3 regions of the Kitasatospora sp. NPDC089509 genome follow, and region 1 is predicted to be linked to each of the others. Evidence: riboswitches for the same ligand, from Rfam matches in the RefSeq annotation. Region 1 holds a riboswitch; each other region holds the start of a gene.
The links. Region 1 has a riboswitch for thiamine pyrophosphate ahead of thiC (phosphomethylpyrimidine synthase ThiC). Riboswitches for the same ligand answer to the same signal wherever they lie in the genome.
Positions count from the first base shown of each region.

Region 2: it holds a riboswitch for thiamine pyrophosphate, as region 1 does, so the genes downstream of both, thiO (glycine oxidase ThiO) here and thiC (phosphomethylpyrimidine synthase ThiC) in region 1, are expected to answer to the same signal.
Region 3: it holds a riboswitch for thiamine pyrophosphate, as region 1 does, so the genes downstream of both, ACIP4P_RS12070 (purine-cytosine permease family protein) here and thiC (phosphomethylpyrimidine synthase ThiC) in region 1, are expected to answer to the same signal.

Region 1 covers NZ_JBIVHS010000020.1:23,633-28,598, forward strand. The annotation lists gene ACIP4P_RS32055 (cupin domain-containing protein) at 1-109, shown strand, start outside; gene tenA (thiaminase II) at 238-912, shown strand; gene ACIP4P_RS32065 (DUF5326 family protein) at 1,093-1,293, shown strand; TPP riboswitch at 1,510-1,645, shown strand; gene thiC (phosphomethylpyrimidine synthase ThiC) at 1,641-3,455, shown strand; gene ACIP4P_RS32075 (VOC family protein) at 3,533-3,937, opposite strand; gene ACIP4P_RS32080 (LysR family transcriptional regulator) at 4,073-4,966, shown strand, end outside; gene ACIP4P_RS32085 (hypothetical protein) at 4,960-4,966, opposite strand, start outside.
Region 2 covers NZ_JBIVHS010000033.1:82,030-86,995, reverse strand. The annotation lists gene pknB (Stk1 family PASTA domain-containing Ser/Thr kinase) at 1-839, opposite strand, end outside; gene ACIP4P_RS40630 (thiazole synthase) at 999-1,796, opposite strand; gene thiS (sulfur carrier protein ThiS) at 1,800-2,000, opposite strand; gene thiO (glycine oxidase ThiO) at 2,051-3,235, opposite strand; TPP riboswitch at 3,230-3,342, opposite strand; gene ACIP4P_RS40615 (NAD(P)/FAD-dependent oxidoreductase) at 3,440-4,636, shown strand; gene ACIP4P_RS40610 (Rv2175c family DNA-binding protein) at 4,670-4,966, shown strand, end outside.
Region 3 covers NZ_JBIVHS010000004.1:526,433-531,398, reverse strand. The annotation lists gene ACIP4P_RS12085 (MerR family transcriptional regulator) at 1-347, opposite strand, end outside; tRNA gene ACIP4P_RS12080 (tRNA-Ser) at 475-562, opposite strand; gene ACIP4P_RS12075 (trypsin-like peptidase domain-containing protein) at 637-2,559, opposite strand; TPP riboswitch at 2,768-2,916, shown strand; gene ACIP4P_RS12070 (purine-cytosine permease family protein) at 2,909-4,315, shown strand; gene ACIP4P_RS12065 (glycerophosphodiester phosphodiesterase) at 4,418-4,966, shown strand, end outside.

The sequences.
Region 1 (4,966 bases):
CGTCGGGCGCGGCAGCGTGGTGTACGTCCCGGCCGGCACCCCGCACCGGTTCCACCACATCACCGAGGAACTGCGGGTGCTGGTGGTGTTCTCCCCGCCGGAGGACTGAACCCCGGAGAGCGGGGCCTCGGAGGGCCGGATGACGGAGGACCGGACGCGGGCGGACTGAACCCGGGCGGGCCGGACGACGGAGGACCGGACGCGGGTGCCGGGGCCGGTCGGGCTAGGGTCGTTCGCATGACCCGTAGCCTCAGCCTCACCGACGAGCTCTGGGCGTCGATCGAGCCGATCTACGCCGAGATCCTCGCCCACCCCTTCATCGGCGGCCTCACCGACGGCACCCTGCCGCGCGAGGCCTTCCGCCACTTCGTCGTCCAGGACTCGCACTACCTGCGCGACTACGCCCGCGCACTCGCCGTCTGCGCCGCCAAGGCGCCCGGCGAGGCGGACGTCCGGGCCTTCGCGGACGACGCGGTCGGCGCGCTCGCCGCCGAACAGGGCATGCACGCCGAGTTCCTGACCGCCTTCGGCGGCACCGCCGCGGAGGCCGCCGCCGAGCCGGTGCTGCCGACCACCCGGGCCTACACCAGCTACCTGCTGGCCACCGTCTACGGCGGGTCCTTCGCCGAGGCGCTCGGCGCGGTGCTGCCCTGCTACTGGATCTACGCCCGGGTCGGCGAGGCCCTGCTCGCCCAGGGCTCCCCCGACCCGCTGTACGCCAAGTGGATCGGCACCTACGGAGACGAGGCCTTCCAGTCCGTGGTCCGCCGGGTGCTGGCGCTCACCGACCGGATCGGCGAGGAGCTCTCGGCGGCCGAACGGCGAAGGGTGGTCGAGCACTTCGGGACCACCTCGCGCTACGAGTGGATGTTCTGGGACGCCGCCTGGCGCGGGGAGCGCTGGCCGGTCTGACCGGTTCACCCGCCGTTTCTCGGGGGTCCCCCCGGGGGTGCGGATAGGGGTGATCTAGGGGTTCTCTCCGGGCCGCAGGCCCTCGTTCCGGCGTCTGCGCCCCCGTACGATCGAAGTGTCGAAGCAAGCGGGATGCGGCCACCGGACGGCAGCCGACCCGAGGGGAGAAGGAGAACCGACATGGCTGAGCTCTGGAAGTCGCTGCCCTCCTGGGTGCGCAACATCGTCATCCCGGTGCTGGTCCTGGTGCTGGCCTGGAACATCATCGCCTTCGTCTTCGGCGTCGTCGGCGCCCTGCTGAGCATCGTGATCAAGCTGCTGGTGGTCGTCGGCATCGCCGCCGCCGTGGTGATCCTGGTGAAGAAGGCCGCCAAGAGCTGACCCCGCTCCGCGCGCCGCACGTCGGACTCCGCGCGGAGCACCTCCGGAGGCCCGGTACCCCGTTCGCGGGGGCCGGGCCTCGGCCTTTTCCCGGTCGCCCCCCCGGCGCCGCCCCGGTCTCCTCCCGCTCTCGTCCCGGCCGGATCCGTTCCGGGGACCGTCTGGACCTGCGGCGATCGGCTCGCTACCGTGTTGGGCGTCATGTGCAGGCAACACCGCCTGCGACGCGGGAGCTCGGAGCACCGGGCTGAGAGGACGCTGACCGGACCGTCGACGGACGGACCGACGGCTGCGTCGACCGCAGGAACCTGGACCGGGTAATGCCGGCGTAGGGAGTATGAGGTCAGATGACCACGTTCGAAGCACAGCCGCAGTCTGCCCAGGGCGCCCCCAGCAGCGAGCGCACCGGCTACCCGACGCCGGCCTGGCGCAAGGCCTACCGCGACGGATCCCGCCCCGACCTGCGGGTCCCGTACCGCGAGGTGCAGCTCACCAACGGCCGGACCGTCCCGCTGTACGACACCTCCGGCCCGTACACCGACCCGGCGTACGAGCCCGACGTCCGGCGCGGCCTGCCCGCCCTGCGCGACGCGTGGATCCGTCAGCGCGGCGACGTCGAGGAGTACGACGGCCGCGAGGCGCGCCCCGAGGACGACGGCATCAAGCACACCTCGCCGCGCGGCGGGAACCTGCGGAACCTGGACGCGGTCTTCCCCGGCCGCCCGCGCCGTCCGCTGCGCGGTCGCGGCGGTGTCGCCGTCACCCAACTCGCCTACGCCAGGCGGGGCGTGGTGACGCCGGAGATGGAGTACGTGGCCCTCCGGGAGGGCCTGGAGCCGGAGTTCGTACGGGACGAGGTGGCCCGCGGCCGGGCCGTCATCCCGGTGAACGTGAACCACCCCGAGGTGGAGCCGGCCATCATCGGCACCAACTTCCTGGTGAAGATCAACGCCAACATCGGCAACTCCGCCGTCACCTCCTCGATCGAGGAGGAGGTGGAGAAGATGACCTGGGCCACCCGCTGGGGTGCCGACACCGTCATGGACCTCTCCACCGGCCGCAACATCCACACCACCCGCGAGTGGATCCTGCGCAACTCCCCCGTGCCGATCGGCACCGTGCCGCTCTACCAGGCCCTGGAGAAGGTGGACGGCAAGGCCGAGGAGCTGAGTTGGGAGGTCTACCGGGACACCATCATCGAGCAGTGCGAGCAGGGCGTCGACTACATGACCGTGCACGCCGGCGTGCTGCTGCGGTACGTCCCGCTCACCGCGCGCCGCAAGACCGGCATCGTCTCGCGCGGCGGCTCGATCATGGCCGCCTGGTGCCTGGCGCACCACCAGGAGAACTTCCTCTACACCAACTTCGAGGAACTCTGCGACATCCTGGCGGCCTACGACGTCACCTTCTCGCTCGGTGACGGCCTGCGCCCCGGCTCCATCGCCGACGCCAACGACGAGGCGCAGTTCGCCGAGCTGCAGACCCTCGGCGAGCTCGGCCGGATCGCCCGCGAGCGCGGCGTCCAGGTGATGATCGAGGGCCCGGGCCACGTCCCGATGCACAAGATCAAGGAGAACATGGATCTCCAGAAGGAGATCTGCGACGAGGCGCCGTTCTACACCCTCGGCCCGCTCACCACCGACGTCGCCCCCGGCTACGACCACATCACCTCGGGCATCGGCGCCGCGATGATCGCCTGGTGGGGCACCGCGATGCTCTGCTACGTCACGCCCAAGGAGCACCTGGGCCTGCCCAACCGGGACGACGTCAAGACCGGCGTGATCACCTACAAGATCGCCGCGCACGCCGCCGACCTCGCCAAGGGCCACCCCGGCGCCCAGGCTTGGGACGACGCCCTCTCCGACGCCCGGTTCGAGTTCCGCTGGGAGGACCAGTTCAACCTGGCCCTCGACCCGGAGACCGCCCGCGACTTCCACGACGAGACCCTCCCCGCCGAACCCGCCAAGACGGCCCACTTCTGCTCGATGTGCGGCCCGAAGTTCTGCTCGATGAAGATCTCCCAGAAGATCCGCGACGAGCACGGCGACGGCTCCACGGCCGTCTCCAGCGACTTCGACGCCGAGGCCCTGGCCGGCATGGCGGAGAAGTCCGCCGAGTTCGCGGCCCAGGGCAACAAGGTCTACCTCCCGCTGGTCGACTGACGCCGGACACCGGATAACGGTCACCTGAGCGCCGTCCCCGGAGCTTCTCCGGGGGCGGCGCTTCGTCGGTTCCGGCCTCAGGCGGTGGCTGCGGTGGCGCCGGGGACGTCCTGGGGGTACCAGCGGAGTTCGACGGTGTTGCCGTCCGGGTCCTGGACGTAGAGGGAGGTGGCGGTGCCGCGGGCGCCGTAGCGGGGGCCGGGGCCGTCGAGGACGGTGAAGACGCCGGAGTCGACGACCTCCTGCCAGTCGAGGGGTTCGACGGTGAGGCAGATGTGGTCGACGTTGGACTCGTGGCGGGGGCGGTGGAAGAGGTCGATGATCGTTCCGGGGGAGACCCGGACGGAGGGGAAGGAGACCTGGCCGGCCCGCCACTCGTCGACCCGGACCGGCTCCAGGCCGAGCAGGCCGGTGTAGAAGGCGAGCGACCGCTCGATGTCGGCGACGTTGAGGACCAGGTGGTCGAGGGCGACGACGCGCATGGTGATCGGCTCCGGTGGTGAGGGTTCGGTGGGGACGGGTTCCACGATCCTCCGGCCGGGAGTGATCTTCAACGGCTGATCGCCGTACGATCGTTGAGTCGGACTAAACGATGCCGGGCGGGGAACGGGGGCGGCATGCTGGAGCGGCTGGAGGTCGAGGTCCTCCTCGCACTGACCGAGGAACTGCACTTCGGCCGGACGGCCGAGCGGCTGGGCCTGACCACCGGCCGGGTCAGCCAGGTGGTGCGGAAGCTCGAACGCCGGATCGGTGCACCGCTGTTCGAGCGCACCAGCCGTTCCGTGCGGCCCACCCCGGTGGGGCGGCAGCTGGCGGCGGACCTCGGGCCGGCGGTGGCCGCGATGGCGGAGGCGCTGCGGCGGGCGGTGGACGCCGGGCGGGGGGTGACCGGGGAGCTGCGGGTGGCGTTCCTCGGGGAGTGGACGGCGCCCGTGCTGCTCAAGGTGGTGGCGCTGTTCGGCGAGCGGCACCCGGACTGCCGGGTGGCCGTGCGGGAGGTGCAGCTGTCCAACTCCCGTGCGAGCCTGGAGGACGGCTCGATCGACGTCCTGGTCGCCTCCTACCCCTTCGACGGCATGGCCGTCGGCCCGGTGCTGCTCACCGAGCGCCGGGTGCTGGCCCTCCCGGCCGGGCACCCGCTGGCGGCCGAGGCCTCGGTGTCGCTCGACGTGCTGGCGGACCACCCGGTGGTGCAGTACCCGGCGGTGACCTCGGTCGGCTTCAAGCGGGACCGCACCCCGGACCGCACCCCCTCGGGGCGGCCCGTCCCCAAGGGGCCGTCCGGCGGGACCTTCTCCGAGATGCTCAGCCTGGTCGCGATGGGCCGGGGCGTCCTCCCGGTCGGCGAGCTCTGCCGGCTCTACTACCCGCGCCCCGACCTCGCCTACGTCCCGATCCACGACGCGCCACCCATCGAGCGCGGCCCGGTCTGGCGCCCGGGCAACACCACCGAGCGGGTCCGCGCCTTCGTCCGCGCCGCCGCCGAGGTGGCGGGCGGGGCGGGTCAGCCG
Region 2 (4,966 bases), on a different contig from region 1:
AGCGCGGCGAGCAGCTCCACCGCGTCGTACGGGCGGGCGTCGGCGGCCCGGGCGCAGGCACCGGCCACTATGGCGTCCAGCGCCGGGGCGACGGAGGGGGCGATCAGCGAGGGGGCGGGGACGTCCTCGTGCAGGTGCTTGTACATCACCTGGACGGGGTTGTCGCCGGTGTGCGGGCGGCGGCCGGTCAGCATCTCGTACAGCAGGATGCCGGCCGCGTAGACGTCGACCCGCTGGTCGGTGGGGGCGTCCGGGAGGATCTGCTCGGGGGCCAGGTAGGAGACCGTGCCCATGACGGTGCCGCCGGTGGCGGTGCTGGTCGAGGTGGGGGCGCCCTCGGCGCTGCCGAGCACCCGGACCAGGCCGAAGTCGGCGACCTTGACCAGACCGGTCTCGGTGATCAGCACGTTCTCCGGCTTGACGTCCCGGTGGACCAGCCCGGCCCGGTGGGCGGCGCCGAGGGCGGCGAGCACCGGCTCCAGCACGTCCAGGGCGGCCCGGACGGACAGCGCGCCGCGGTCGCGCAGCAGGTCGCGCAGGGTGCGGCCGGGCACGTACTCCATGGCGAGGAAAACGTTTCCGCCGTCCGCGCCCTGGTCGAAGACGTTGACCACATTGGGGTGGGTGAGCTTGGCGACCGCCTTGGCCTCACGGATGAAGCGGGCGGTGAAGCCCTCGTCGCCGGCCAGCTGGGGGTGCATCACCTTGAGGGCGACCACCCGGTCCAGCCGGGTGTCGGTGCCCTTGTAGACGGTGGACATCCCGCCGGTCGCGATCCGCTGCTCGACCCGGTACCGGTTGTCGAGCAGGGCGCCGATCAGGGGGTCGTGCAAGGCCATGTCCACCCGGCGAGTCTAGTGGGGCGCCCGGCCGCCGGTCCCGGCGGACACCGCTCCGGGACCGGCTTGTGACACGGCCTACACGGCCTACACGGCCTACACGGCCTACACGGCCTACACGGCCTACACGGCCTGCACGGGCTGTGCGGCCGGTGCGGGCTAGAAGGCCGGCCGCTCGCGGGAGTCCAGGTCGGCGCGGCCCGCCATCGCGGAGGAGGCCTCGGCGTGGAAGCGGCGCGGGATGCGGCCGGCCCGGTGGGCGAGCCGGCCCGCCTCGGCGGCGTGCCGCATCGCCTCGGCCATCAGCACCGGCTCCTGGGCCCGGGTCACCGCGGAGGCGAGCATCACCGCCGCGCAGCCCAGCTCCATCGCCAGCGCCACGTCGGAGGCGGTGCCGGCGCCCGCGTCCAGGATCACCGGGACGCCCGCGTCCTCGACGATCAGCTGGAAGTTGTGCGGGTTGCGGATGCCCAGGCCGGAGCCGATCGGCGAGCCCAGCGGCATGATCGCCGCGCAGCCGACGTCCTCCAGCTTGCGCGCCAGCACCGGGTCGTCGTTGGTGTACGGGAGCACCGTGAAGCCGTCGTCGACCAGCGTCTCGGCGGCGTCCAGCAGCTCGATCGGGTCCGGCAGCAGGGTCCGCTCGTCGGCGATCACCTCCAGCTTCACCCAGTCGGTGCCGAGCGCCTCGCGGGCCAGCCGGGCGGTCAGCACGGCCTCGCCGGCGGTGAAGCAGCCGGCCGTGTTGGGCAGTACCCGGATGCCGTTGCGGGTGAGCACGTCCAGGACGGAGCCCTGGGTGGTGGCGTCCACCCGGCGCATGGCCACGGTGGTCAGCTCGGTGCCGGAGGCGAGCAGGGCGCGCTCCAGTACCTCCAGGCTCGGTGCTCCGCCGGTGCCCATGATCAGCCGGGAGGAGAAGGTCGTCCCGGCGATGGTCAGCAGGTCGTCGGCCATGGCTCAGCCTCCCTGGACGGCGGTGAGGATCTCGATCCGGTCGCCGCTGTTCAGTGCCGTCGCGGGCCACGAACTGCGCGGCACCACGGCCTCGTTGAGGGCGGCGGCGACACCGCTGTGGGCGGTGCTGACGGTGGCCACCAGGGCCGCGAGGGTGGTGGCGGCGGGCACCAGGCGGGGCTCGCCGTTGACGGTCAGCTCGATCTCGGTCGTGTCGATCCCGGTCGTGTCGAGCTCGGGCGTGCGGATCTCGGTCATGCGGTGGCCTTCATCAGGGGGGATGCGGGGGAGAACCGGGTGGGCGTGAACGGCCTGGCCAGGTCGGGGACTTCACCGGTCGCCAGGTAGTCGGCGAGCAGGTCGGCGGTCACCGGGGTGAGCAGCACCCCGTTGCGGTAGTGGCCGGTCGCGGCGATCAGCCCGGGCAGTGCGGTCGGGCCCAGCAGCGGGGCGTTGTCCGGCGAGCCGGGGCGCAGTCCGGCGGCCGTCTCGGACAGCGGGAGTTCGGTGATCCCCGGGACCAACTCATGCGCGTCACGCAGGAGTTCGTACACCCCGCCGGCCGTGACGGTGGTGTCGTAGCCCTGCTCCTCGGTGGTCGCGCCGATCACCAGCTCGCCGTTCTCGCGCGGTACCAGGTACAGGTGTTGGCCGCGCACCACCGCGCGGACGTTGCGGGAGAGGAACGGCCGGTAGGCCTCGGGGATCCGCAGGCGCAGCACCTGCCCCTTCACCGGGCGCACCGCGGGCAGCACCCCCTCGGGCAGGCCGGGCAGCCGGTGGCTGTGCGGGCCGGCGGCGAGCACCACCTGCCCGGCGGTCAGCCGCTCCCCGGTGCTCAGCCGGGCTCCGGTCGCGCGGCCGTCCTCGACCAGCAGCTCGACGGCCTCGGCCCGGTGCAGCAGCACGCCGGCCCGTTCGCAGGCGGCGACCAGGGCCGTGAGCAGCCGGCGCGGGTCCACCTGGTGGTCGTCCGCGACGTGCAGGCCGCCGCGAACCCCCGGGGCGAGCATCGGCTCCAGCCGCCGGGCCTCCCGGCCGGTCAGCCAGGTCGAGTCCAGGCCCAGCCGCTGGTGGAAGGCGTGCAGTTCGCGCAGTTCCTCGCGGTCGTCGGAGTCCAGCGCGACGGCGATGGTGCCGCAGCGGCGGTAGCCTGTGTCCAGGCCGCCGCTCGCTTCGGTGAGCTCGGCGGCGAAGCCCTCGTACCGCCGGTTGGAGGCCACCCCGAGGTGCAGCAGCGGCTCTTCGCCGTACTGCAGCTCGGTGACCGGGGCGAGCATCCCGGCGGCGACCCCGGCCGCGCCCCCGCCGTGCCGGGGGTCGATCACGATCACGTTCCGCAGCCCGCGCTGGGCGGCGCGCCAGGCCACGGCGAGGCCGATGACGCCCCCGCCGATCACCAGTACGTCCGCGTGGCTGCCTGCTGACAAGCGTGACAAAGCTGCTCTTCTCCCTTCGCCGGTATGACCCGGATCAGGTTCGGACGGTCGCGGGCCGTGTCAGCCCGCCTCTCAGCCCGGTACGCCGGGCTCCCGTGTGGTGCACCCACCTTAACGCCGGGGGTCGGCCCGGCCGAAGGGCCGTGCGAGGGGTGGGACGGGCGGCCACCGGGGGCCACCGGGCCCGTGGGTACAGTGACGGGCGTGGCAGAGCTGAGCAGCGCAACGGAGCTGGTGGTCGTCGTCGGGGCCGGGCTGGCCGGGGCGCAGTGCGCCCTGAAGCTGCGCGAGGGCGGCTGGCCCGGGCGGATCCAGCTGGTCGGCGAGGAGGCGCACCCGCCGTACGACCGGCCGCCGCTCTCCAAGGACGTCCTGCTCGGCAAGGCCGACGCCACCACCCTGGACATCGACTACGACGGCCTCGGCATCGAGCTGCTGACCGGCCGCCGCGCCACCGGCCTCACCCCGGGCGTGCTGCACACCGACGGCGGCGACCTGCGGTACGACTCCCTGGTGATCGCCACCGGCGCCACCCCGCGCGCGCTGCCCGGGGCCGAGCGCGCCCACCTGCTGCACACCCTGGACGACGCGCTGGCGCTGCGCGCCCTGCTCCGCCCCGGCTTGCGGCTGGTGCTGGTCGGTGCGGGCTGGATCGGCGCGGAGGTGTCCACCGCCGCCCGGCAGGCCGGCTGCGCGGTGACCGTGGTCGAGGCCGGTCCGGCGCCGGTGCCCGGGGCGCTGCCGACCGAGGTCGGCTCGGCGATGGCGGCCTGGTACGCGGGGGCCGGGGTGGAACTGCGCTGCGGGGTCGGGGTGGCCGCGGTCGAGCCCGGGGCGGTGCTGCTGGCGGACGGCACCCGCCTGCCCGCCGACGAGGTGGTGGTCGGCGTCGGCGCCCGGCCCGCGACCGGCTGGCTGGCCGGTTCGGCCGTGGAGCTGGACGGCTCCGGCGCGGTGGTCGTGGACGGCCGGCTGCGCACCACCCTGCCCGGGGTGTTCGCGGCCGGGGACTGCGTCAGCTACCCGTCGGCCCGCTCCGGCGCCCGGCTGGCCGTCCAGCACTGGGACCACGCGCTGCAGTCGGGCGGGGCCGCGGCCGCCGCCGTGCTGGGCGCGGACGCGCCGTACGACCCGGTGCCGTACTTCTGGTCCGAGCAGTTCGGGCGGATGGTCCAGTACGCCGGCCGGCACGCGGCGGGCGACGAACTGCTGTGGCGCGGCAGCCCGCAGGACGCCGCCTGGTCGGTGCTCTGGCTGCGCGACGGGGCGCCGAGCGCGCTGCTGGCCGTGGACCGGCCGCGCGACCTCACCCAGGGCCGGAAGCTGATCGAGCGCGGCGCGGTGCTCGACCGGGCCCTCGCCGCGGACCCCGCGGTGCCGCTCAAGGGGGCCACCGCTTAGCGCCGGGCGGTGCCGAGGTGGCAGTCTGGTGGCGTGAGCGAGATCGAAAGCAAGATTGAAGCCCTGGTCACCGAGTGGGTGTACCTCCCCGACATCTCCGAGCAGTGGGGGGTGCTGGTCACCGAGGTCCGCAACATGGTCAAGAAGGGCGAGCTGATCGCCGTCCGGCGCGGCCCGAACAAGTCGCTGCAGGTCCCGGCGGCGTTCATCGACGGCCCGGGCCTGGTCAAGCACCTGCCCGGCACCCTGACCGTGCTGCGCGACTGCGGGTACAACGACGTGGAGATCCTGGAGTGGCTCTTCACCGAGGACCCGTCGCTGCCCGGCAGC
Region 3 (4,966 bases), on a different contig from region 1:
ATGTTCCCCTCGCTCTCGATCGTTCGGAGCCTCGCCTCCACCCGGGCCAACCGCCGCTCGTCCGCGGCGATCGCCTCGGCGAGTTGGGCCCGTCGCAGCCGCAGCATCCCGCGCAGTTCGACGGCCTCCGGCCGCTCGTCCAGAACGGTCCGGACCTGCTGCAGCGTGAAGCCGAGCTCCTTGAGCGCGATCACCCGGTTCAGCCGGGCGAGTTGACCCGCCTCGTAGAAGCGGTACCCGGTGGCCGGGTCGACCCGGGCGGGCCTGAGCAGCCCGATCGCGTCGTAGTGGTGCAGCATCCGCACCGACACCCGGCCGTGGCTGGCGAAGTCTCCGATGTTCAACATGGTGCTCCCACTCCACTGCCTCCCACGGTGTCAGGGTCAACCCCGCCCGGGAACCGCCCCGGGAAACACCGAAGGCGGGTGCCGAGTGGTCTCGGCACCCGCCTTGAGCAGGTGGTTCTCCTACCAGCGGAGAGCGTGGGATTCGAACCCACGGTGACGGGTCACGCCACGACAGTTTTCAAGACTGTTCCCTTAGGCCGCTCGGGCAGCTCTCCAGGCGGAGGTCAGCCTAACGGGTCCGGCGGGCTTCGGTGCACACGATTGCGTGCACCCGGGGGTCACCCGCGGGTCACTGGTCGCCGTCCCGCTGGCCGAGCGTGACCTTGGTGTTCATGGTCTGGCCGTTGCGGGTGTACTCGACGTCGACGGTCTCGCCCGGCTTGTGCGTCCAGATCCGGCTGACCAGGGCCGGGCCGTTCTCGATCGGGGCACCGCCGAGCTTGGTGATGACGTCGCCCGGCTTGAGGCCGGCCTTGTCGGCCGCGCCGCCGGGGGTGACGGCCGGCTGGCCCTGGACGTCCTTGGTCTGGATCTGCGCGCCGTCGCCCTTGTAGTCGTCGTTGCGCAGCACGTCGAGCTTGGCGTAGACCGGCTTGCCGGTCTTGATCAGGGTGTCGGCGACCCACTTGGCCTGGTTGATCGGGATGGCGAAGCCCAGGCCGATGCTGCCGGCCCGGCCGTTGGCGGAGGCGTTGGACTGGATCGCCGAGTTGATGCCGATCACCGCGCCGCTGGAGTCCAGCAGCGGGCCGCCGGAGTTGCCGGGGTTGATCGAGGCGTCGGTCTGCAGGGCGTTCATGTACGACGCCTGCGAGCCGGTGTCGTCGCCGGAGGCCACCGGACGGTCCTTGGCGCTGACGATGCCGCTGGTGACGGTGGACTCCAGGCCGTACGGGGCACCGATCGCCACGGTGGCGTCACCGACGTTGACCTTGTCGGAGTCGGCCAGCGGCAGCGGCGCCAGCTTGGCCTTCGGCGGGTTGTCGATCTTGACCACGGCGACGTCGTAGCCCTCGGCGTGGCCCAGCACCGAGGCGCTGTAGGAGGTGCCGTCGGCGAACTTGACGGTCAGTTTGCCGCCGCTGCCGGTCAGGGTCGGCGCGACCACGTGGTTGTTGGTGAGGATGTGGCCCTCGGTGTCGAAGACGAAGCCGGTGCCGGTGCCGGACTCGCCGTTGCCCTGCGCCTTGATGGTGACGACGCTGGGCAGCGCCTTCTGCGCGATGCTGGCGATCGAACCGGGGACGGGCTCGTTCTTCTGGGTGTTGCTGGCCTGGACGGTGGTGCTGCGGTGGTCGTCCGCCAGGCTGGGGCTGCCGGTGCGGTCGGTGGCGACCACGCCGATCGCGCCGCCCGCGACACCGGCGACCAGGGCGACGGCGGCGAGCAGGGCCACCAGGCCACCGCGCTTCTTGCGCGGGCCGCCGGGGCCGGTCGGACCGCCGGGGTACTCGGCCGGGTAGCCGAGCGGGCCGCCGGGACCGCCGGGGTAGCCCGCGCCGCCGGAGCCGGTCTCCTGGCCGCCCCAGCCGCCGAGCGGCTGGCCGGCGCCGAAGGGGTGGTGGGCGGGGCCGGCGGGCGCGCCGGGGGCCGGGGCGCCGTACGGCTCCTGCCCGTGGGCGGCCGGGGCGCCGTAGCCGTCCTGGGCACCGGCGGCGGGGACGCCGTGGGCCGGGGTCGCGTACGGGTTGGTGCCCGGGACGCCCGGCGCCAGGGCGGGCGCGGCCGGGGCGGCCGGAGCCGCGACCGGGGCGGGCGCGACCGGCGGCGCGGGCGGCAGCACCGGCGGCGGGGCGTCGATGTAACCGGTGACCGGGTCGACGGCGGGCTCCTCGACGGCCGGCGCGGCCGGGGCCTCCGGCGCGGGGACCTTGGTGAAGGCCATCGTGGGCTGGTGCCCGCCCTCGGCCGGAGCGGCCTCGACCTCGACGGGCTCGGCCACGACGGGCTCGGCGGCCGGCTCGGGCACCCGGCTGAACGCCATGGTCGGCTGGTGACCACCGTCGACGACGGGCTCCGCGTCCGCCGTCGGCCCGGCCACCGGCTCGGCGACGACGGGCTCCGCGGCCGGCTCCGGGACCCGGCTGAACGCCATGGTCGGCTTGTGACCGCCCTGAGCGGTGCCCTCGGACGCGGTAACGGCCGCCTCCGGCGCCCCCGCGGGCTGCTCCCCCTGCGGCCCGGCGGGCCCAACCTCGCGCTCGGTGCTCACGGACGACCTCCATAGCTGACAGAACCAAGGACCATAGTTTTTCGCACTGCCGATTCGATTGCCGTAAGGACCCCTCTGAAGAACTCATAAGAATCCTTAGGCGGCACCGACGACCGGGGCTCCCCACCCCCGCCCGGCGTCCCGCGATGCGGACCGCGCACCTGGTGGCCTTTGGCGTTCGTACCCGTGCCGGTTAGCCTGTCGCTCCAAACTGACACGCGGGAGCTTGGACCGACCAGGCTGAGAGTGCGCATGTCGACCGTACGCCAGGCGAGTGACCGGCGGACCGTCGAGGGGGCGCTGACCGCCGGAACCTGTCCGGGTAATGCCGGCGTAGGGAGTATCGGCCATGCCGCCTGCTTCGTCATCCTCTTCTCCGGGCGCGCCCGCGTCCAAGGATTTCCCGCCGGCCTCCGGCGCGACCGCGGTACTCGACTATCGGGTCGAGGCGCCGCTGGTGCTGGACACCGAGCCGCCGCGCACCCTGCGCTTCCGGGACCACTTCGCGCTCTGGATGAACCTCGGCGTCAGCCTGATCGGCTTCTCCACCGCGGCCACCGTGCTCGGCACGAAGGGCAGCGAGCTGTCGCTGGCCGCCGCGGTGACGGCGATCGTGACCGGTACCGCGGTCGGCACCGCGATGCTCGGCGTCGCCGCACTGATCGGCGCCCGGACCGGCGCCCCGGCGATGGCCAACCTGCGTGGCCTGTTCGGCACCCGGCTGTCCTACCTGCCGACGGTGCTGAACATCGTCCAGTGCATCGGCTGGGGCGTGTTCGAGCTGCTGACCATCGCGGCGGGCGCCCAGACCGTCGCCCACACCACCGGCTACCGCTGGCTGTTCGTGCTGCTCGCGGGCGCGCTCACCACCGCGCTGACGATCTGGCCGCTGGGCTCGATCGCAGTGCTGCGCCGCTTCGTGGCCGGGGCGGTCGCGGTCGCGATGGTGTACTTCACCGTCCAGCTGGGCCGACAGGGCGTGCCGGACCCGGGCGCGGGCAACTGGCACGGCTTCCTGGGCGCCACCGACGCGATGATCGCGGTGTCGATCTCCTTCGTCCCGATGGCCGCCGACTACACCCGGCACTCGCGCACCCCGCGCTCGGCGTTCTGGGGGAGCTTCTCCGGCTACACCGTCGCCCAGGTCTGGTGCTACGTGCTGGGCCTGATGGCGCTGCTGCAGTCCGACGGCGACCCGAGCCGGATCTTCGACTCCTTCCTGGGCGTCTGGGCCGGCTGGCTGTTCCTGCTGGTGCTGGTGCTGCGCGAGACCGACCAGTCCTTCGCCAACGTCTACTCGACCGCGATGTCGCTGCAGAACCTGCTGCCGCGGGTGGACCGCCGGGTGCTGAGCGGCGGCATCGGCGTGCTGACCACCGTGCTGGCCCTGCGGATCGACCGGTTCACCGACACCTACAGCAACTTCCTCGGCCTGATCGGCTCGGTGTTCGTGCCGCTGCTCGCCGTACTGGCGGTGGACTACTTCTTCGGCGCCGGCCGGCTCGGCTGGGACCTCTCCGAGCGGGCGCCGTCCCGCTGGCCGATGCTGCTGCCGTGGGTGCTGGGCTTCGCCGTCTACCAGTTCATCGCGCCGACCGCGGTGGCCGACTGGTGGGTGGACTTCTGGACCTCCGCCCAGCAGGCACTGCACTTCACCCCGCAGGAGTGGACCTCGGCCTCGCTGTTCGCCTTCCTGGTGCCGGCCCTGGCCACCTGGGCGCTCACCCCGCTGACCCGGCGCGCCGCCCGGGGCTGAGGCCCGGTGGGCCACGGGGCCGGGCCCTCCCGTCCGGGAGTCGGCCCGGCCCCGCAGGTTGGCGCCGTCTTCGCCCCCGCTTCACCTGCGCCCCCTATCGTTATGGCCGTGACCAGCCAAGACCCGTCCAAGCCGCGCACCGTGCCGTCCGTCCAGGTGATCGCCCACCGCGGTTCCTCCCACGCCCTGCCCGAGCACACCCTCGCGGCCTACCGGCGCGCGCTCGACGAGGGCGCGGACGCCGTCGAGTGCGACGTCCGGGTGACCGCCGACGGCCACCTGGTCTGCGTGCACGACCGCCGGATCGGCCGGGTCTCGAACGGTCGGGGCACCGTCTCCGCGATGACCCTGGCCGAGCTGGAGGCGTACGACTTCGGCGCGTGGAAGACCGGCCGGCCCAGCACCGACCCCGAGCTGCGCGGCGTGCTGCGACTGGAGCGGCTGCTGGAACTGGTGGTGGACTGCGGGCGCCCGGTCGACCTCGCGATCGAGACCAAGCACCCGGTGCGCTTCCGCGGCCGGGTCGAGGCCGAGCTGCTGCGGACGCTGGAGCGGTACAAGATCGGCACCGCCCCGGACGGCGAGCGCCCGTCCGCCCGGATCATGAGCTTCTCCTCGATCGCGCTGGACCGGGTGGCCGCCGCCGCGCCC